Regions from separate parts of the Paenibacillus aurantius genome, predicted to be linked through region 2. Evidence: predicted binding sites of a transcription regulator. Region 2 holds the regulator's gene; each other region holds the start of a gene.
The links. The regulator LexA, encoded in region 2, represses DNA repair genes until DNA is damaged. The targets are predictions, from matches to a motif close to CGAACATATGTTCG.
Positions count from the first base shown of each region.

Region 1 (6,721 bases), 210 kb from region 2:
ATTCCTGTAAACATCAAGGCTTCTCCTTTCCATACACGGGATAGCCGGTAAGGCAAATGTCTTCTCCATACATCTCCACCTCGGTCCGTTCGAGCCGGATGGCGTCATCCATCCGCTCGAATCCGCCGAATTGGAAATTGCCCGGTGCGTCGGCACCTCCAATGATTTTGGGAGCGTAGAAGAGGATGCACTTGTCGATCAAGCCCGCTTCCAGCATGGCTCCGTTAAGCTTGCCTCCGCCCTCGAGCAGAACGGAGGCGATCTCGAGCTTCCCCAGAAGCTCCAGGGCAAGCGGCAGATCGACCTTCGGCCCTTCTCCGGCCGTGACCAGCTCGGCCCCGGCCGCTTCAAGCAGAAGGCGGCGGTCCTTCGGCGCCTGTTCCGTCGTGAGCAGGATGACCTTCCCCTGCTGGTTAAAGAGCCTCGATTCCGGATTCGTACGGAGGGTCGAATCCACGATCACCTTGACCGGATGGAGAGCCGGGACGCTGAGGCGGGTCGTGAGGGACGGGTCGTCGGCAATCACCGTCTCCACTCCGGCCATGATGGCCTGGTGCCGGTGACGCAGCGTGTGAACGAATTCACGCGAGTGCTCATTCGTGATCCACTTGCTGTCCCCCGTCCGGCTCGCAATGCGGCCGTCGAGCGTGCTGGCCGTCTTCAGCGTAACGAACGGCCGGCCGGTCACGATGTACTTGTTGTACATCTCGTTCAGCCTCCGGGCCTCTTCCTCGCGGACCCCGACCGTCACCTCGACGCCGTTTGCCCGCAAGCGGGCGATGCCGGTTCCCGCCACCTTCGGATTGGGGTCCTGGCAGGCCACCACGACGCGGGCTACCTTCTCCGCGATCAGCCGGTCGCTGCACGGCGGGGTCCGGCCGAAGTGGGAGCACGGTTCGAGCGTGACATAAGCCGTGCTGCCTTCAGCGTTCTTCCCGGCCATCTGCAAGGCATGGACCTCGGCATGAGCGGCTCCCCGCTCCAGATGGGCCCCCATGCCGACAATGCGGCCGTCCTTGACGATCACGCAGCCCACAACAGGATTGATCCCGGTCTGGCCTCTTGCGCCCCGTGCCAGGTTCAAGGCCAGATCCATGTAATAGTCATGATTCAACAAGTCCATGCTTCCCACCCGCCTTGCCCGTTTAATGGATTCCCCATCCCCTAATGCCTTACTTTTCGTGCGCATCTTGCCAACAAAGTTACCGGATAAGGCACCAGGCCAAACCAAAAAGCCCCTGTTTTCGTGACAGGGGCTTGAATGGTAAAAGGAAGCGGCAAGGAAAGAAGAAAGCTCCGAACGAAGCTTTCCAAACGCATAGAAGCCTCCCCTTGTAGGGAAGCCCGGCTTTGCTCACTGGCAAGCCAACCGAAGAAGACCGTTGTTCGGGTTCTCCTCAACCTGGCCTTTGCATGTGAAAAAAAGAACAAAACCTGCGCGTTTCCTTGCTGCTTTCTCCTTCTCCCATCCAGACTATACTGTCGGTCCCGGATTCACACCAGGTCCACCGGCTGACGGGTCATAAGGCTGCATACGAATGCTCGCCGTCAGCACGGGTCACGGACTGACCGGGAACGTCAACCGTTCCCGGATCACCGCCGGTAGGGAATTTCACCCTGCCCCGAAGGATTGTATCTATGTTATTCGTTGACTTGCCCGGTAGGTACCTTAAACCTCTACCACTTGGACCGTTTCCATCTTGTCGCGGCCCTGGAACTTGTCTACGTGCTCCATGCCTTTGATGACTTTGCCGAAGACGGTATGCTGCCCGTCCAGATGCGGCTGCGGCGCATAGCAGATGTAGAATTGGCTTCCGCCCGTGTTGCGGCCGGCATGTGCCATCGCGAGGGTCCCGCGCTCGTGCTTGTTCGGGTTGATCTCGCAGTTGATCTGGTAGCCGGGGCCACCGGTGCCCGTTCCGTTAGGGCAGCCGCCCTGGGCTACGAAGCCGGGGATAACACGGTGGAAGACAAGGCCGTTGTAGAAGCCGGAATTGGCCAGCTTCTCAAAGTTGGCTACCGTGTTAGGAGCATCTTTCTCGAACAGCTCGATGACGACTTCGTCGCCGTTTGCCATTTTGATCTGGGCTTGTTTGGTCATGATTGGATTTCCTCCTGTGCTGCGATTTATGGGGTAGTGTTAACGGCTTCCTTGCACAACCGGGCCGGAATGACGTCGTTGCCGGTGATGTCCTCGTAAGACTCCCGCTTGACGATGACGTCGGCTTGGCCGTCCTTGACGAAGACGACGGCCGGGCGGCGGATCCGGTTGTAGTTGCTTGCCATAGCATAATTATAGGCTCCCGTGCTCGCCACCGCAAGCAGATCGCCCGGGTTGACCTTGGGCAGGCTCACATCCCAGATCAGCATATCTCCGCTCTCGCAGCATTTGCCGGCGATGGAGACCGTCTCTTCGTCCTTATCCCGCGCCCGGTTGGCCAGCATCGCCTCGTATTGGGACTGGTAGAGCGCCGGGCGCGGATTGTCCGTCATTCCGCCGTCGACGGCCACGTATTTGCGGACGCCGGGAATGTCCTTCGTGCTCCCCACCGTGTATAGAGTGGTTCCCGAATCGCCCACGATGCTGCGGCCCGGTTCAATCCAGATTTCCGGCACCGGATAGTCGTGGCTTGTGAAATGGGAGAGGATATTTTCCGTAATGGCTTTGACATAATCGCCGACCGGAAGAGGCGTGTCTCCCTCTACATAACGAATGCCGAAGCCGCCGCCCAGGTTCACGACCTTGAAGGTCACCCCGAGCTCGGAACGAACGCGGGTCGCAAAGCCGATCATCTTCTCTCCGGCCAGCTTGAAGCCCTCTACCTCGAAGATCTGGGAGCCGATATGAGAGTGAATGCCAAGCAGGTCGATATGGGGAAGCTTGGAAGCCTCTTCCACCGCCCGGAAGGCGGAGCCGTTGTTCATGTTGAAGCCGAACTTCGAATCCTCCTGGCCCGTCGTGATATATTCATGCGTATGGGCCTCCACGCCCGGCGTGAGGCGCAGCAGAATGCGGGCGCACTTCTTATGGTCGGCGGCGATGGCGTTCAGAAGGTGAAGCTCGGTAAAGTTATCGACGACGAAGCATCCGATCCCGGCATCCAAGGCCATCTCGATTTCGTAGGGCGTCTTGTTGTTCCCGTGGAAATGAATCCGCTCCGGCGGGAACCCGGCCTGCAGGGCGGTATGAAGCTCCCCGTCGGATACGACGTCGAGCGAAAGGCCTTCCTCCTCCACCAGCCGGCACATGGCCATGACACAAAAGGCTTTGCTCGCATAGGCCACCTGGAAGGAAAGCCCGGAGGCCCGGAAAGCTTGGACGAATTCCCGGCATCTTTGGCGGATGAGCGCCTCGTCCATGACATATAACGGAGTGCCGAACTGCGCGGCAAGCTCCATCGTATCGCAGCCGCCGATCTGAAGGTGGCCCTGTCCGTTGATTTGACTCGTTCCGTGTAGGTACATGACTGGTTCCTCTTTCATCCGTAAAATCGTTTTACTTATTAAAGTAACATACGGATACGGATCTGACAATCCTGACAGGTACCGTGTTTTTCCGGCCTTTCAATAGACAAGCCATTCGAACAAAGACCCGAGCACCTTCCCGAGAATCATCGCGAACAGCATATGCATCATATACTTCTTCATGCCGATCCGTTTAGCCAGGATGGGGAGAACATTGATCACCTCGGTTAGGGCCGCCGCCAGAAGGCCCACGAAGCCTCCGGCGAGCAGGCCGGTCACGACCGTCGAGAACAGCGTTAGCCGGCCCGCCCAGTTGAAGAAGTCGGCAAAGGTCCAATACAGCGAACCGGCTATGACCGAGCCTTCGTACCAATGAATATAACGGTGAGACCGGGTCACCTGGGTGAGCCTCGGAATAATGTCCAGCACGACGAGAAACGCCACCATCCCGCTTCCGACGGCAATTCCGCCCGCGAGCCCGATCAGAATCTCCAGCAGATCAAGAACGGTTGTCCACATGGGCTTCGGCATCCTTCTTCCCCTGCAGCTTCATATACTCTTCGGTGATGATATAGTGATTCATGTTCTCCTGGTAAAGAAACATCTCCACCTCCAGAGGACTTGGCTCTTCGTTGAACTTCTTCTTGAACAAATGATTGAAGAAGAGAACCATCCCGATTCCGATGCCGAGCGAATAGGGAATCTGCAGAAAATACGGATGCTCGGACTGACGGCCGGTCAACAGCTCGTAGATGCGCTGGTGAACCTTGAGCATGCTCACGTCGGCATGAAAGTTCATAATCGCGAGACCTGATCCGATAAAAAGCACAAGCCAGACCAGCACGACAAGGACCAGGCGGGGAGGCTTGGGTTTGGCGGCGATCTCCACCAGGGCATGAGGCTCTCCGTAGTGCTCGATGACCAGATGCGGGGCGACGGCTTTTATGGCACGGATGACTTCCAGAATATCGATCAGAAGCATATTGCCGTCCAGAGGACCGGGCTGCCGGATGATCAAGCTCTTCAGCTTATGGTCCCATTCCGGCCCGGTCAGCAGCTGGGCAATCTGGCTAAGGCGGATGGGCTCGTCCGGATTCAGGGCTGTCCTCTTACGGAAGCGGATATAGAGCACGGAATTGTCGGGTTGGTCCACTCTCCATCACCTCTTTGGCTGGCGTCTCCCCCCCTCGTCCATTCATCAGGGAGGAAGCCGCACTCTTTAACAAAGTATGCCAAAAAGGGAAGACAATTATGTCCCGTCGGGCGGGATTCCCTGCGTACTGGAAGAGGCAGGGTCCGGCCGCTAATGGATCTCGTAGCCAAAGTAGGCGGCAAACCGGATGCGCAGCTCCGCCTCCACAAAGACCCAGCGGAGAAAGACGCGGTCGCTGTAGCCTTGGTAGACGTAGAGATGGCGGATTCCCTCCTCATCCTTCGTTTCCAGATAAACCTGGACACCCCGGCGGCGCAGCTGCCTACGGACAGCAGTTAAATCGGTATGTACGGTCTTCATGACCTTATCGAGCATTTCGAGATAGGCCGCTTTCAGCTTCATCGTGCTGCTCTCGATTTTTATGCGGTTGCGCTCCAGCACGGTCAGCAGAATCGGCAGAAGGATGAACTCCTTGATCAGCGCCTGATCCTGAAGTCCCAAGGTTCCGGGGACGCGAAAAGCGGACTCCCCGGCCGCCGCCCCGGCAAGCCGGGCGGAAGGTTCGGATGTCGGTTCCTGCTCCATAAGACTGTCCTCCCAATCGGAACGTTTGTTCTTATTATATGCGCCCTTGACTATCTTATGCAATTCTCTTTAGGGCCCGAGCCCTATTTCTTCCCCGCTTTCCCTTTCTCCACAGAAAAAAGACCAAATCGTCATTGGGCGATTTGGTCTTTGATCGACTGCAAAATTTTCTTTTCGAGCCGGGACACCTGCACCTGCGAGATGCCGAGCCGGCTTGCTACTTCGGATTGGGTCTGATCCCGGAAGTACCGCAAATAGACGATGAGCCGCTCCCGTTCATTCAGCGTGCCGATCGCTTCGTTCAGCGCCAGCTTCTCGAACCACTTCTCCTGGGATTCGTCCGATATTTGATCCATCAGCGTAATGGGATCTCCGTCATTTTCGAACACCGTCTCGTGGATGGAGGACGGCGGCTTGTTCGCCTCCTGCGCAAAGACGACATCCTCGGGGGAGATGCCGAGCGCCTCGGCCACCTCGCTGATCGTAGGAAGGCGGCCCAGCGTTTTGGACAGCTCATCCTTCGTCTTGCGCACCTTGTTCGCCAGCTCCTTAAGGGAGCGGCTCACCTTCAGCGTACCGTCGTCCCGCAGAAAACGCTGAATCTCCCCAATGATCATGGGCACGGCGTACGTCGAAAATTTGACATCGTAGGACAGATCGAACTTGTCTACGGACTTCAGCAGGCCGATGCAGCCGATCTGGAACAGATCGTCCGCTTCGTAGCCCCGGTTAAGGAAACGCTGAACCACCGACCAGACGAGACGGATGTTGCAGTTGACGAGAGTATCCCGGGCAATCGGATCGCCGGACTGGCTCAAGGCAATCAGCCGTTTGACTTCACTGTCGTCCAGATAGCTGTGAGAGGCATGCTTCAAATCTGAATTCATAGACCAGACCCCTAATTAAAAAGCGCTTTTTTGGATTCGATTCGCTTGATCATCCGAACGACGGTTCCCCGCCCCACTCCGGTCTCAATTTCCACATGGTCCATAAAGTTTTCCATAATCGTAAAGCCCATTCCGGAACGCTCCAGCTCGGGTTTGGACGTATACAGCGGCTGCATCGCCTGCTCAAGGTCGGGAATGCCCGCCCCTTCGTCCTCCACGGTGATCCGTACCGTATCGCCGTCGATTTCGGACGTGATGGTGACGGTTTGGTCGGGATCATTGTCGTATCCATGAATAATGGCGTTGGTGACCGCTTCGGATACGACCGTCTTGATGTCGGTCAGCTCATTCATCGTCGGGTCCAGCTGGGAAATGAACGAGGCCACGGCCACCCGGGCAAACGCCTCATTCTCAGAACGGCTCGCAAACTGCAGCTTCATAAAATTGGCTCCGCTCATGATACGACCTCCAGACTGGAAATCGCTTGACGCTCGTTTTCCTGGATCGATACGATTTTGAACAGGCCCGACATTTCGAACAGCCGGTAAACCGACGGATTCACGTCGCAGACGACCATTTTGCCGCCGCGGCCGGTGATCAGCTTGTAACGCCCGAGAATGACCCCGAGACC
Region 1 covers NZ_CP130318.1:3,789,277-3,795,997, forward strand. Annotated here, with positions in the region: gene ribE (riboflavin synthase) at 1-14, opposite strand, end outside; gene ribD (bifunctional diaminohydroxyphosphoribosylaminopyrimidine deaminase/5-amino-6-(5-phosphoribosylamino)uracil reductase RibD) at 14-1,123, opposite strand; FMN riboswitch at 1,454-1,634, opposite strand; gene MJA45_RS17080 (peptidylprolyl isomerase) at 1,670-2,101, opposite strand; gene lysA (diaminopimelate decarboxylase) at 2,128-3,465, opposite strand; gene MJA45_RS17090 (stage V sporulation protein AB) at 3,565-3,984, opposite strand; gene MJA45_RS17095 (stage V sporulation protein AA) at 3,965-4,618, opposite strand; gene MJA45_RS17100 (YhjD family protein) at 4,769-5,203, opposite strand; gene sigF (RNA polymerase sporulation sigma factor SigF) at 5,335-6,090, opposite strand; gene spoIIAB (anti-sigma F factor) at 6,102-6,548, opposite strand; gene spoIIAA (anti-sigma F factor antagonist) at 6,545-6,721, opposite strand, start outside.
Region 1: MJA45_RS17100 (YhjD family protein) is a predicted target of LexA. The motif match lies at 5,222-5,235, and genes of this name have one in related genera.

Region 2 (6,721 bases):
AAAGACAGCTTCCTTGTGCAGCAGTTGTGAATAAAGATATCCGTAAAACAAACCCGCCCGGGCTTCAGCGCCCAGGCGGGTTTCTCATTTATGGATTAAAGCAGGGATTCCACAATCGGAAGAAGCTCCCTTAATCGGCCGATCTCATAGGTGGGAGTCACGTCTCCGGTGATCTCGGCCCCGTGAGAATTGATCCAGACGTTCTTCATGCCGATGGCAGCGGAGCCTTTGATATCGGTGGTCAGCTTGTCCCCCACCATGAGCCCTTCGGCGGGATCGATTTCGAGCAGACCTGCCGCGTGGTTAAAGATAGTAACGGCCGGCTTGCCCTCTCCGAATGTGCCCGAAATGAGGATATGATCAAAGTAGGCGGCCAGCTCCGGAAAGCCCGCCAGCTTTTCTTGCTGAAGATCCGGGGATCCGTTCGTAAGAAGGAGCAGCTTGACCTTTCCCTTGAGGGAATCGAGAACTTCAAAGGTTTCTTCGTACACAATCGGCCGGGCCCGGCGTTCTCTAGGAAACCGCTCCGCCAGTTCAGCTCCCAGCCCGGCGTCTTCAATGCCGATTCCTTTCAGTCCGCGCGTCCAAGCCTCCTTCCGGTAGCCCGGCGCTAACGCCTGCAGCTTGCGGAAGCTGTCATGCTCCCCTTCCGTAAAGTTAGCCCATAACCCTTCAAAGGGATTGATTCCGATCATCTGGGTAAAAGGATACGTTTCATATCCTTCATATAAAGCCCGGGCTTCCTTACGGACGGACGCTTCCAGTTCCTCCGGCTTGATGTCCGGATACCATTCAGCCGCTGAACGGCAGGTTGCCTCAAAGGCCTCCCGGACGCTGCGCTCGTCCCAAAGAAGCGTATCATCCAGATCAAACAAAACCGCCTTCAATGCCATTATCTGCTCCCCTTCTCTATCTCTGGTGTTTGCGGTAACAACCGCTTACTTGCTCTGCTCCGTCAGCTTCACGCCGTGACGTGCGGCGTACTCCCTCAGCCTGGCGGAAAGATCCCCGATCGGCATCCGGTGAAGGAAACGGGTAAAGATCCAGCGGACTCTCTTCTCCTTCAGCTGAATAACCGCGGTTCTCGGCGAAAGAATAATCTCGTCGATCTCTCCCGGTTCCAGCCACTTGTCGCCGGCGAACCGCCGCGAGGAGATCCGGTTCCGACCGATCCGGAGGATAGGCCGCCGGAACGCAAACAGGAAGAGACCAAGCAGACCGTAACAGGCTACCGTAATCCAGAACGAAGTATCCTGGTCATAGTATCCGTAGAAAGCGAGGGCATAAGCTGCGGCGAACAGAATGAGAACGAGGGGCAGAATCCAGCTTCTGCCGCGAAACACTTCCACCTCTTCGGTGCCCGAGTAGGAAATTCGCTCCTGTCCCTGCTTAAGCCTGCGCTTGTTAGCGGTCTTCCGGTTCTTCTCTACCATTCGTTCCCACTTACGGGACATTGTCTTCCTCATCCTCTACATACTTAATGGAATCCAGTTGAACCTTCAGACTGGATTTGAAAGCTTCTATATAAATTTTGCGAAGCTCGTTTCGTTCTTCCACTTCCTCGTCGGTAAGACCTACGGTTTTGGCTTTGCGCGCCAGTTCGTTAATTCTTGCAATGGTTTCGTCCATTCCCATTAGGTTTCGCCTCCCTGCTGTACGGCTCGTTTCTTTCTTACTTTGCCATTAACCCCCCGGCCTGTCAAGGGACGGCTAGAATGTCAAAAGGCCTTCCGTGTCTACGGAAAGCCAGTCCATAAAGTGCTCTAAATTCGCGTTAGGAGGACAACCCATTGCACCGGGTTAGGGCAAGTATAGAATTTGTCCCGGTCTAAGAGTAGTTCCTTCCAGATGATTAAGCTTCTTGATCTGCTGCATATACGAACGCACGCTCTCTCCCTTAGGAGCGTTCTCCTGGGCAATGCTCCAGAGCGTATCCCCCTTAATTACATCCGTCATTTTATGAGAAGCGGGAAGGGATTGCAGATCGTCGCTGCTCCCCGCGTATGCTTTAAAGAATAGGCCGAAGGAGAACGAAAGAGCTACGGCCAAAGTAAGAACAAGATAACGAATAGCCTTGCCCGAACGCTTATGGCTTACCGTCCCAGAACGCTTACTGCTTACCGTCTTCGTAAAGGAATTCACCGAAATCTCCCCCAAACATTTGTTCTGTTACGAGAATAACACGAACATGTGTTCAGGTCAACCATTTTTAGAACATTTGTTTCCCTTTTTGAGGAGAGCTGGATTTGTCGAAACTCGAACTAATGTTTGTACGAACTCCGGTTCTATGATATACTTTCCTTAATATTTCCTATTGGAGTGATGACTGTGAGCAAAATTTCCGGCCGCCAGCAGGCGATCCTGGATTTTATCAAAACCGAAGTGCGTGAGAAAGGCTATCCGCCTTCCGTCCGGGAAATCGGGGAAGCGGTCGGACTAGCCTCCAGTTCTACCGTGCACGGCCACCTCGAACGTCTGGAGAAGAAGGGTCTGATCCGCCGCGATCCTACCAAGCCGAGGGCGATTGAGCTCTTAGGAGAGGACAGCGAAGCCATGTTCTCCTTCTCGGTTGCCCGAGTCCCTCTGATCGGTAAAGTTACGGCAGGGGTACCCATTACCGCAACCGAGAATATCGAGGATTATTTCCCGCTCCCCATGCATTATGTCGGGGATGACAACGTCTTCATGCTTTCCGTCATCGGTGAAAGTATGATCGATGCGGGCATTCACAACGGCGACTATGTCATCGTCCGCCAGCAGCCGAATGCCAATAACGGCGAAATTGTCGTCGCCATGACGGAAGATGATGAAGCGACAGTCAAGACCTTCTATAAAGAGCGCGATCATATCCGCCTCCAGCCGGAGAATCCGACGATGGAGCCGATTCTACTTCAGAACGTAACGATTCTCGGGAAGGTCATCGGAATCTTCCGCGACATTCAATAGTAGGAACTCTACCAAGACCTGTGCCTCCTCGGCGCAGGTCTTTTTTGGCTGCACCGCTCTCTCCGCCCCCTATCGGCAAAACACGAAACCCCTTGGCCCGAAGGCCAAGGGGTCGTTTGCAAGCAAGATTAATAAAGGGTGATATACTGATCGCGTTCCCAGGAATGAACCTGGGTGCGGTACATGTCCCACTCGATTTCTTTCAGCTCATAGAAATGGGAAAGAGCATGCTCGCCCAGAGCGTCGCAGATCACTTCGTCGCGAATGAGCTCGTTCAAGGCCTCTTTCAAATCGGCCGGCAGGCTTGGGATGCCTTGCTCTTCTCTCTCTTCTTCGCTCATGACATAGATGTTGCGGTCGGTCGGAGCCGGCAGAGACATCTTGTTCTCGATGCCGTCCAAGCCGGCCTTCAACATAACGGCGAGAGCCAGATAAGGGTTGGCGGCCGGGTCCGGATTGCGCACTTCCACCCGGGTGCTCAGCCCGCGGGAAGCCGGGATCCGGATCATCGGACTGCGGTTGCTCGCCGACCAGGCCACGTAGCAAGGAGCCTCATACCCGGGAACAAGACGCTTGTAAGAGTTCACCGTCGGATTCGTGATGGCGGCGAACGAGCGGGCGTGCTTCAAGATTCCCGCCATGTATTGTCTCGCCTCATCGCTCAAGCCCAGCTTATCCTTCTCGTCGTAGAAGGCGTTCTCGCTGCCGCGGAACAAGGACTGGTGGCAGTGCATCCCGGAGCCGTTCACCCCGAACAGCGGCTTCGGCATGAAGGTCGCGTGCAGGCCGTGCTGGCGGGCGATCGTCTTGACCACGAGCTTGAACGTCTGGATCTGGTCGGCCGCTTTGATGGCGTCGGCATATTTGAAGTCGATTTCGTGCTGGCCGGGGGCTACCTCATGGTGGGAAGCTTCGATCTCAAAGCCCATTTCCTCCAGTGTCAGCACAATCTCGCGGCGGCAGTTTTCCCCGAGGTCCGTAGGGGCTAAATCGAAGTAACCGCCTTGGTCGTTAAGCTCCAGCGTCGGGTTGCCCTTCTCGTCGGACTTGAACAGGAAGAATTCCGGCTCTGGTCCGACGTTCATCGTCGAGTAGCCTTTATCGTTCGCTTCCTTCAGCACTTTCTTCAGAATGCCGCGAGGATCCCCGGCAAACGGAGTGCCGTCCGGCAGATAAATGTCGCAAATCAGACGGGCGATGCGGTCTTCCGCCACCCAAGGGAAAATGACCCAGGTGTCGAGATCCGGATACAGGTACATATCGGATTCCTCAATCCGCACATACCCTTCGATGGAAGACCCGTCGAACATCATTTTGTTGTCCAATGCCTTTTCCAGCTGGCTGACCGGGATTTCCACATTCTTGATGGTGCCGAGGAGATCCGTAAACTGCAGGCGGATGAATCTTACGTTTTCCTCTTTGGCAATGCGCAGAATATCTTCTTTGGTATATCCTTTGTTGTAACCCACTGTTAAATCTCCTCCCATGAATTAATGAAAAAATCGGGAAAGCTCTCCCTGAATCAGAGAAACCTGACCGGGACGCTTGCCGCTGATCAACTGCTGCTTGAGCATCTTGTGGAGCTGGGTTTCCGTCAATTCCTTGCGCTTCATCTCGGTTTGTTCGGTAATGACCGTCGCCTCCTCGGAATCACCCGATACCGGGAGCAGGACCTGTTTGATTCCGGCTATGTTTACGCCCTTCTCAATCAGATCTTTGATCTCAAGCAGCCGTTGTACGTCGATGAATGAGTACAAACGCTGGTTCCCGCCCGTACGGGCAGGCTTAACCAATTCATGCTGTTCATAATACCGAATCTGTCTGGCGGTTAAATCGGTTAATTTCATGACTATCCCGATAGGGAACAGCGCCATGTTCTTGCGCAATTCATCATTGTTAGCCATAGCCAATCACTCCTGTGACGGTTAGTCACATTTATTGTACCGTTATCCCATAAAGGTGTCAAGAAATGTGAGGTTTAATTACAATAATCCGCGTTTGGCCATATTCTCAAGAGCGCATAGAACCCCCAGCTTGGCGTGGGAATAAGTCAAGCCCCCCTGCATGTAGCCGATATACGGCTCCCGGATAGGAGCATCCGCCGAGAGCTCCAAGCTTCCGCCCTGCATGAACGTGCCCGCCGCCATGATAACGGGGTGCTCGTACCCCGGCATGTCCCACGGCTCGGGAACGACGTGGGCATCGACGGCCGAAGCCTTCTGGATGCCCTGCACGAAGGCGATCAGGTGCTCCTCTCCCGTGAAGCGGATCGCCTGAATGAGGTCGGTCCGCGGCTCCTCCCAGCGGGGATGCGTCTCAAACCCGAGCCGTTCGAAGACGGCTGCAGCAAAGACGCTACCCTTGAGGGCCTGTCCGACCAGATGGGGAGCGAGGAAGAAGCCCTGGAACAAGCTGCGCGTCGTTCCCAGCATCGCCCCTACCTCTCCCCCGATTCCGGGTGCGGTCAAGCGGTAGGCCGCTTTCTCCACGAGATCGGCGCGGCCGGCGATATATCCTCCCGTTGCCGCAATGCCGCCGCCCGGGTTCTTGATGAGGGAGCCTGCCATAAGATCGACGCCGGCCTCCGTCGGCTCCGTCCGCTCGGTGAACTCCCCGTAGCAATTGTCGACGAAGACGATCACGTCCGGCCGGATCCCTTTGACGAAGTCGACCATTTCCTTAATCTGGCTCACCGTAAAGGACGGCCGCCAATCGTAGCCGCGGGAGCGTTGTATGCCTACCACCCGAGTATCGGGGGTCAGCTTCTCGCGAATGGTATCCCAATCGGGAGATCCGTCCCCGCGAAGAGGCGCCTCGTCATAGGCGATGCCCCAGTCCCCAAGGGAGCCGGAGCCGTCCTTTCCCCGGCCAATGACTTTGTGGAGCGTGTCATAGGGTCGCCCCGTAATGTACAGCAGCTTGTCCCCCGGGCGCAGAACTCCGAACAGAGCCGTTCCGATCGTGTGCGTCCCGGACACAAAATGAGGCCGCACCAAAGCGGCCTCCGCTCCAAACGCCTCCGCGTAAACCAGATCGAGCACCTCGCGGCCTCTGTCGTTATACCCGTACCCGGTCGAGCCGGCAAAATGAAAATCGCTTACTTGATATTTCTGAAAAGCCCGGATGACCTTCCACTGGTTATGGTCAACCGTTCGGTCCATTTCCTTAAGTCGGCCGTCGATCAGAGCTTCCGCCTGATCCACCACCTCTTCGATTCGCTTAGATGCCGTCATGCCGTTCTTTCTCTCCCTTATCCTCTGCTCCGTCCACTTCGTAGTCCGCAAGCTTATAGCCGTTTATCGCATAATCCGTTTCGTCCACTTGAACCTTCAGGAGCATCGTCCCTTCTTCTTCCCCGGTCGTAAGTACGTCGCCGATCCGGTACACGAGCGAAATCAGATCGCCCCGATCCGCCGGAATCCGGAACGTTTTGCGGTCTCCTGCGAGCCTCTCTTGGATGCGCTCCTTGATCCGCTCGAGATCACTATCCCGGTAGGCCGACACCTTCAGATAATCCCCTTCCACGGTCAGGAGCTCCTGTTCGGGATGGGACAGCAGATCAATCTTGTTAAACAAGGTAAGCTGCTCTTTGCCGTGGGCTCCGAGCTCTTCGAGAACCTCGCCGACAACCTTCATCTGCTCCGTCCTCATCTCCGAGGAGCCGTCCACGACATGCAGAATGAGATCCGCTTCGTTGGCTTCCTCGAGCGTAGCCCGGAAGGCGGCGATCAAATCATGGGGCAGGTTCTGGATGAATCCAACGGTATCCGTCAGG
Region 2 covers NZ_CP130318.1:3,581,068-3,587,788, forward strand. Annotated here, with positions in the region: gene MJA45_RS16010 (HAD family hydrolase) at 96-893, opposite strand; gene MJA45_RS16015 (hypothetical protein) at 939-1,454, opposite strand; gene MJA45_RS16020 (DUF896 domain-containing protein) at 1,444-1,635, opposite strand; gene MJA45_RS16025 (LysM peptidoglycan-binding domain-containing protein) at 1,801-1,956, opposite strand; gene lexA (transcriptional repressor LexA) at 2,329-2,946, shown strand; gene glnA (type I glutamate--ammonia ligase) at 3,075-4,415, opposite strand; gene MJA45_RS16040 (MerR family transcriptional regulator) at 4,437-4,850, opposite strand; gene MJA45_RS16045 (methionine gamma-lyase family protein) at 4,929-6,179, opposite strand; gene hflX (GTPase HflX) at 6,166-6,721, opposite strand, start outside.

Region 3 (6,721 bases), 510 kb from region 2:
ACGAGGCTGCCGTACTTATTCGCGGCAGCCTCGTTAATTTCCTTTATTTTACTATCGTCTCTCGTTAGCAAAATCAATTACCGGAGTTGATTACCATGAAAAATCTTGAGAATGAAATCACGATCAGGAACCTCTAATTTGGAATAAGATTTTAGGAACTCTGTATTGTCATACTTAACCTCCTTCAACTCAATCCTTGATTGCCCTTCAGCAATATGTACAAGTGCAAACCGAGCGGCAGGTTTATCGTAACAACCAAGTGAACCTGGGTTCAGAAACGTATGATCATGATTCGCAAAGTAATGGCTGGGATGATGATGGCCGAAACAAATTAGGTTTTCTTGACGGTCAGAAAATAGCTCAACGAGATTGGGTAAGCTGGGTTCAACAACAGAACTAAAGGGGTCTTTACTAATGTGCTCTTTAGATTTTTCTTGATTTATATGGTAATGAATCATCAATACGTCTAAGGCTTCCTGCCTAAATTTTATAGCCCTGGGCAGAGTGTTCAGCTTTTGAATAAGTGATTCCTCCAGTCTACTTGCTATCCATTCATGATGGCTTCTTACATGCAAATGGCTAATTGGGTATTCGTCTCCGTTAAGAAGTGCTAAAACTGCCTCATCATGGTTACCTGTTATCATAGAAATATCATTCCTGGCGAACAGCATGTGTAACACTTCATTACTATCAGGACCGATACCGATCATGTCACCAAGACAAAATATACGGTCAACCCCTGATTCATCAATTGCTTGAAGAGCAGCTCTCAATGCTGGGTAATTACCGTGTATATCGGTTATAACAGCAAACATCTTTTTAGGTCTCCTTTTCAGCCTTTATATATGTAGCTATCCAGCCTCATACTTAATGATTGGCCTAGAGGCAATAAAAGCGATGGGATCCACAGCTGCTCTCTCGTACCCGTTTAGCTCAATGATTCATGTTAGCAATCAAATACTGAAATCCCACTTCATTTATTCGATAACGGCCCGGCTTCCCCGGCCAGCAGCTTCAAATTCTTCTCGATCTCACCGTCAATCGCCGATCCCCAACCATCAGGAATTTGCGGTTTATTAATGAGGTGGAGCATAGTGGATATGTCGGCAAGCTTGGACAGCGCGTACCACTCCTCAGGCAAAGGCTCTCTCGCCTTACGGTTGTAGCCTTCCTGGAAGGCGGCAATGGTATCTGCGCCGATATAGCGCTCGACTTGCGTCCTTGTCCTGAAGAATTTGCCTATGTCATAAAAGACAGGCGCCGCGAAACAGTACTCGTAGTCGATGAAACAAGGCTCCAATGAAGGCGTGACCATAATATTGGAGAAAATGAAATCGCCATGCGAGAACACATGCTTGTCTGCAATCCTCTCTACCAATGCGGCGTGATTCACCAGGAATTGCATGCACTTCTCTTTAGTTGAAGGTTGAATATGGGTTCCTGCAAGGCCGTTTAGTAAGGTGTAATATTGGCTCGCGAAGGATTCAAGCTGTTCCGCGATCTGCAAATGCTCGTCTAACAGCGCCATATGAGAATATTCGGTTTGATGCAGCAAGGCAAGCGAGCTGCTGATTCGATGCACGACATCGTCGGGACATCCCTCGTTCTCGGTAATAAAGTCCCCTAGCGTCGAGCCTTCAATAAACACCATGATTAGGTAAGAAAAAGGGGTAATCTGCTTGCTATCATCGAAATAGAAAATCTCTGGGGCGCGAATCTTTGCTTTTGCATACTGATAGGCTGCCGCCTCAATCCCGCTGTGGTCGTTGTTAGCGGGATAAATCCTTAACACATACTTGCTACCGCTGTCTGTCCGTAAGGCATAATTGCTGGTGCTCATGCCTTTCGTCAAGGGCGAGACTTGGGTAATGCTTGCCTTGGAGTCGAAAGCAGCGAACAGCCTCCTGACCATGTCTTCGTTAACCGTTTGAAAATCAAACAGTCTAGCCGAGTCTTTCACCGTAGGCCCTTCCTAGTCGAATTCTAGGGTCAAATTCATTAACAAATTCTCTGATGCTAAAAAATCACCCACATATTCCTTGGACAACTTCTTTTTATTAATAACTACCAACCCCCGATGCAAATATTACTATACTGAATTTAATGGTAACTGCTCCCTGGGACTTTAGTTTAATGATCCTTCATTAAATATTAATTCATCATCGTCTGACTATAATAGTCATGAAGTGAGGGTGGCCACACGCTTTTAAACTACTAAATCTCATTCCTCTGACTTTTCCATTGCTTATCCAGACACCAGACTTACAAAAGATTGCTGCTAATTGACTAGCAAGTTGAGCTTCTGCAACAGTCAATTCTAGTGATTCCAATATGAATTTTCCTATTCCTTCAACTTCTGTACCATTACCAAGTTTGCTTACGTTATTAGCAAGAGGTGTATCTGGATGACTCTTTACAAAATTATGTATTGCAGAAATCAATTCAGCCGAAAATGAATATTCGTGAAAGTCCCTTTTGACACTTACATTGTTACTTGAGTCTATGTACCATTCAAATCTCTTTTGCTTGGCTCCCAGAGTATGATTTATAGCGCTTTTCATATTTATCTCCTCTATGGACATTAAAAAATAGAAAAAGTCCAGCAGCAGGTAAATGTTACAATGGGAACTCCTTACGGGACAATATCTTGTTACTTACAAAGTCTGAACTTCAAATAGCTCTCTACTACTCTTACCATAAGGAACACAGAGATCATCTAATTTTCCTTTTAAGCATAAATTCCTGGCAAAATGCTTTCGCCACCGATTACCAGTATCCTCAACATCAACTATAATATGATTCGCTCCAACTTCGATAAGTGCTAATGAAATGAAATCCTGTTTTAGTCCTTTCCAGTTCGAAGGATCATCAATATAGTGTTCTAGAAAAATTAGTTGTTCTTGGCTAAAGTAAGCACTCTTCTTTTTCAAAGAAAATTTTAGTCTCACTCACCTTCACCTCTTATCACGCAGTTCAATTACCTTTTTCAATCTCTCTTTATAGCGCTCTAGTTTTGGACGCTTGTCTGAGCGCAAATCACTAATCTTCTCGAAAACCTTAATAGCTTTTCTAAGCACCCTTATTTCATCATTGATCCTTTTTTGCTTTCTATAGATATCACACAAACTGTCATAAGGGTGACTTCCGTCAAAACCCTTTTCTACATTTTTTTCATACAACTCAATAGCAAGTTCAATTTTGCCTTCCTTTTCATACTCAGATCCCTTAAGATTTCTCTCAACCTTCATTTTTTCTGAGTCCCTAGTCCGTGCCGGTTCAACAACTACTTCTTTTATTTTCTCGACTTGTTTAGGCGAACTCAAAAGCCGCTTCAAAAAAGTGATCATTGTTATCTCCTCAATGAATCTACCGACTTTACAAAACTTGGAACAAGACTATAGTACCACATCAAAAAATAACCAACAATAATAAGGTTGCTTTGCTCAGATTAATTGTATTTCAAGGATATCCTGCAATTTAATCCAAACGAAATCACTATTATGTATGAGTTTGATTTGCTTATTTAATGTGTCTATTTTATCAATGCAGCCGATATGTATATGATCCTCATAATCATCGAAAACCGAAACCTTTACTTCATTGTCTGTGAAAATTGCTTCGGATATCACTCTTACTAGTTCCATAATTCTCTGCTCGTCCAGGATAGGTTTCTCTTTGATGTTCAAGTCTCGCCTATATGTAATAATGCGATCTCGATGTTCCGGCAGCATCATGCGTGACGCTTCCCAAATCCCATTCCCTACGAGTTTCTTTCCCATATTTAATCGCACCACCTATAAGAACATTTGTTCTTATTATATTCTGGATGGCTTAAGTTATGCAAGAAACAAAAAGACCCATCCTAAGGACAAGTCAACTTAATTTCTATGCGGCTTTATTCTTATCATCTGGGATAATCACTGGCTTTATTTGTTTCATCTTAATTTGATTATCACGATACCCATTCCAATAATATATTCGGGGATAACGGAAGATGAGTATATACTCGTTCAACAAACTTACTCCAACAAATCCAATAAGTTTCCAATCAACCTGAGTTAATATCTTCAATTTTCATCCCCTCCATATTATATTTTATTCAAGGATAAGTTCGTCCAATTCAATATGCAGCAAACAAAAAGACCCATCGTTAAGATGAGTCCCTTTATTTGTAGCATATTTTTTAATGTCAATGTATCCTATTAGTAACACATGCGAGTTACCGTTCTTCGCCGCAAGACGCAAACCTTCGCGGATATGCGCTCCCCCAACACCTTGTTTCTGATGGCTGGGTTTAACTGCAAACGCATAACACACGATGTAACCTGCAGGTCCATCGATCCACGTTCCACCAAAGCTTGAGATGCTCGTGGCGGACCGAGAGGACTTGCCCCCCGACGAGTGAATGCTCTGTTATCGGAAGTATCATTCTTCCCCGTATCCACCTTTAAGTTCTTACTCTAACTTCAAGTCATTATCAATTAGTCCTCTTTCCTTCAGGCTTTTAACGATTTCATTTATATCAATACTTCCATTAACATTTTTTTGAAAAAGGTTCAAGTCCACCTTCCCATTGTGATCTAAATAACCCTTTGCAACTAGCGCATCAGAAATGTAATTACGTGCAGCAACATACACGTCATATGCATCATAAGCTTCATTCCCAGTAACATAAGTCCTACCTTGATGGACAATCTGATTTCGCAAGTTATAAAGTATTTCATACCAATTTTTTATAGGCCCTAGAGTGTTAAATCTCAAATCTACTCCTAGTTGCTTAGCAAGATGCTGTTCAATAACATTACGGAAAGCGTATGAACTTACCTTTTCAATTTCTTCAGTACTTACACCTTGCTTTGTCAGTATTAACCTATGGGTATTTCGTATAAAAATTTCAAAAGAAGTTTGAAGATCAATAATAGCATCAAGATGTTGTTCTCTATAAAGATGCGACTTTGCAGAATCAAAGAACTTGTCCACTAAGAATTGCTCCGGGTAAAGTTCCCAAGTATGAAGAGTATTCCCTAACCTCTTCATACCTTCTGTGCTCAATAGTATCTCTTTTCTTAATACTTCCTGTGGTTTTGTTAAGTACAGACAACTTTCTCCGTTCAAATCTATAATTAAATATTGGGGTAAATCCGCTATGGTAATATTGTATAGATAATCTAGACCAAAACAGGTTCTAAGTGCGTCAATAAATTTATTAATATATTCTATACATTTAAGAACTAAAACTCTGTAGCTATCCTCTTTAGTTACCTCGTCTTTAAAGAAATCATCTTTTGGAACAAAAACAATAGACATACAAGTGCTCTCTTCAATAACAGGAGTATCGTCACCACTATATTTAATCTCTTTTCCGTAGGTATGAAATGTTGTAATAAATTCTCCGAAAAAGTACCCACTAACAAATTTAATATCATCCTCAATTGGAAGTTTAAAGGGTAAAAGAATATCTAAAGAATATTGTTTCACAAGGCTCTCTCCTTGAGTAATGATATTTCCGATAACGCCTTTTTAGCGAACACTTCGTAAGTTCGCCGTGGCTAAGTATTCGTGAAAGTGCTTAAACTATCCTGCCCGTTAGCGTAAAGAAGCTGCCGATCTTTTGATATTATCCCCTTTAAGTAGACAGTGTGGAAAAAGCACACTATGGTTTACTTGGAGGGGATTTTTCTTGGGCGAAATTCGGAAGACGTATGACATAGAATTCAAACGGCGAGCAGTGGAAATGTTCGTTGTAGAGGGTATGGGCCACAAAACCGTAGCAAAGGCTTTGGGCATCAACGACAAAATGGTTCGAAGATGGGTAGCGCATTATGAACGAGAAGGACTCGAGGGGCTTAAGGAAAAAAGAGGCACATCAAGTACAGGGAGACCTAAGAAACCGGCAACGGTGGAAGAAGAACTATTGCAGCTCCGAGCGGAGAATGCGTTGCTAAAAAAGCTTATCGAACTGCAAAGGGGGGAAGAGAAGAACAACGTCAAACGTACCAAGCCATTGAAGAACTAGCTCCGTCCTATCCGATCACGCTGCTTTGCCGACTGGCAGGCGTAGCCCGAAGCAGTTACTACAAGTGGGCAGCGCGCAAGCAACACCCTACAGCCAAACAGATCCAGGACGACGAGCTGAAGGCGAAGATCATGGAATGCCACATGCATGTAAAGGGGATCTACGGGTATCCCCGTGTTCGCACATGGCTGAAGAAGACCTATAATCTCCAAGTCAATCACAAGCGAGTTTACCGGCTCATGAGGGAACTCGGCATCCGATCACGGATTAGGCGCAAGAAGCCCTACTTCGGCTCCCGGGAAGCCACCGTTGTGTCTAAGAACGTGCTTAACCGGAAGTTCAGCGCAACAGCCCCGAACCAAAAGTGGGCAACCGATGTTACCTATCTGCCGATCGGTTCCCGATTCCTATACCTATCGGTTATTGTTGATCTCTATAACAACGAAGTGGTGTCCTACCAAATCGGCCGCCACAACAACTTAAAGCTTGTACTGGATACCGTCGAAGCAGCTGTACACAAGCGCAATGTGAAGAAGCTTTTGCTTCACAGCGACCAAGGGTTTCAATACACCCACAAGCATTACCATACGCTGTTGAAGCGCAAGAAGATAAAGCCAAGTATGTCGCGCAAGGGCAACTGTTGGGACAATGCCTGCATTGAAAGCTTCTTCGGGCACCTCAAGTCGGAGTGTGTTCGCCTACAAT
Region 3 covers NZ_CP130318.1:4,095,159-4,101,879, forward strand. Annotated here, with positions in the region: gene MJA45_RS18505 (metallophosphoesterase family protein) at 78-815, opposite strand; gene MJA45_RS18510 (phosphotransferase family protein) at 974-1,960, opposite strand; gene MJA45_RS18515 (hypothetical protein) at 2,160-2,561, opposite strand; gene MJA45_RS18520 (hypothetical protein) at 2,655-2,948, opposite strand; gene MJA45_RS18525 (tetratricopeptide repeat protein) at 2,955-3,347, opposite strand; gene MJA45_RS18530 (YolD-like family protein) at 3,444-3,779, opposite strand; gene MJA45_RS18535 (HEPN domain-containing protein) at 4,456-5,478, opposite strand; gene MJA45_RS18540 (transposase) at 5,681-6,016, shown strand; gene MJA45_RS18545 (IS3 family transposase) at 6,004-6,721, shown strand, end outside.
Region 3: MJA45_RS18530 (YolD-like family protein) is a predicted target of LexA. The motif match lies at 3,800-3,813, and genes of this name have one in related genera.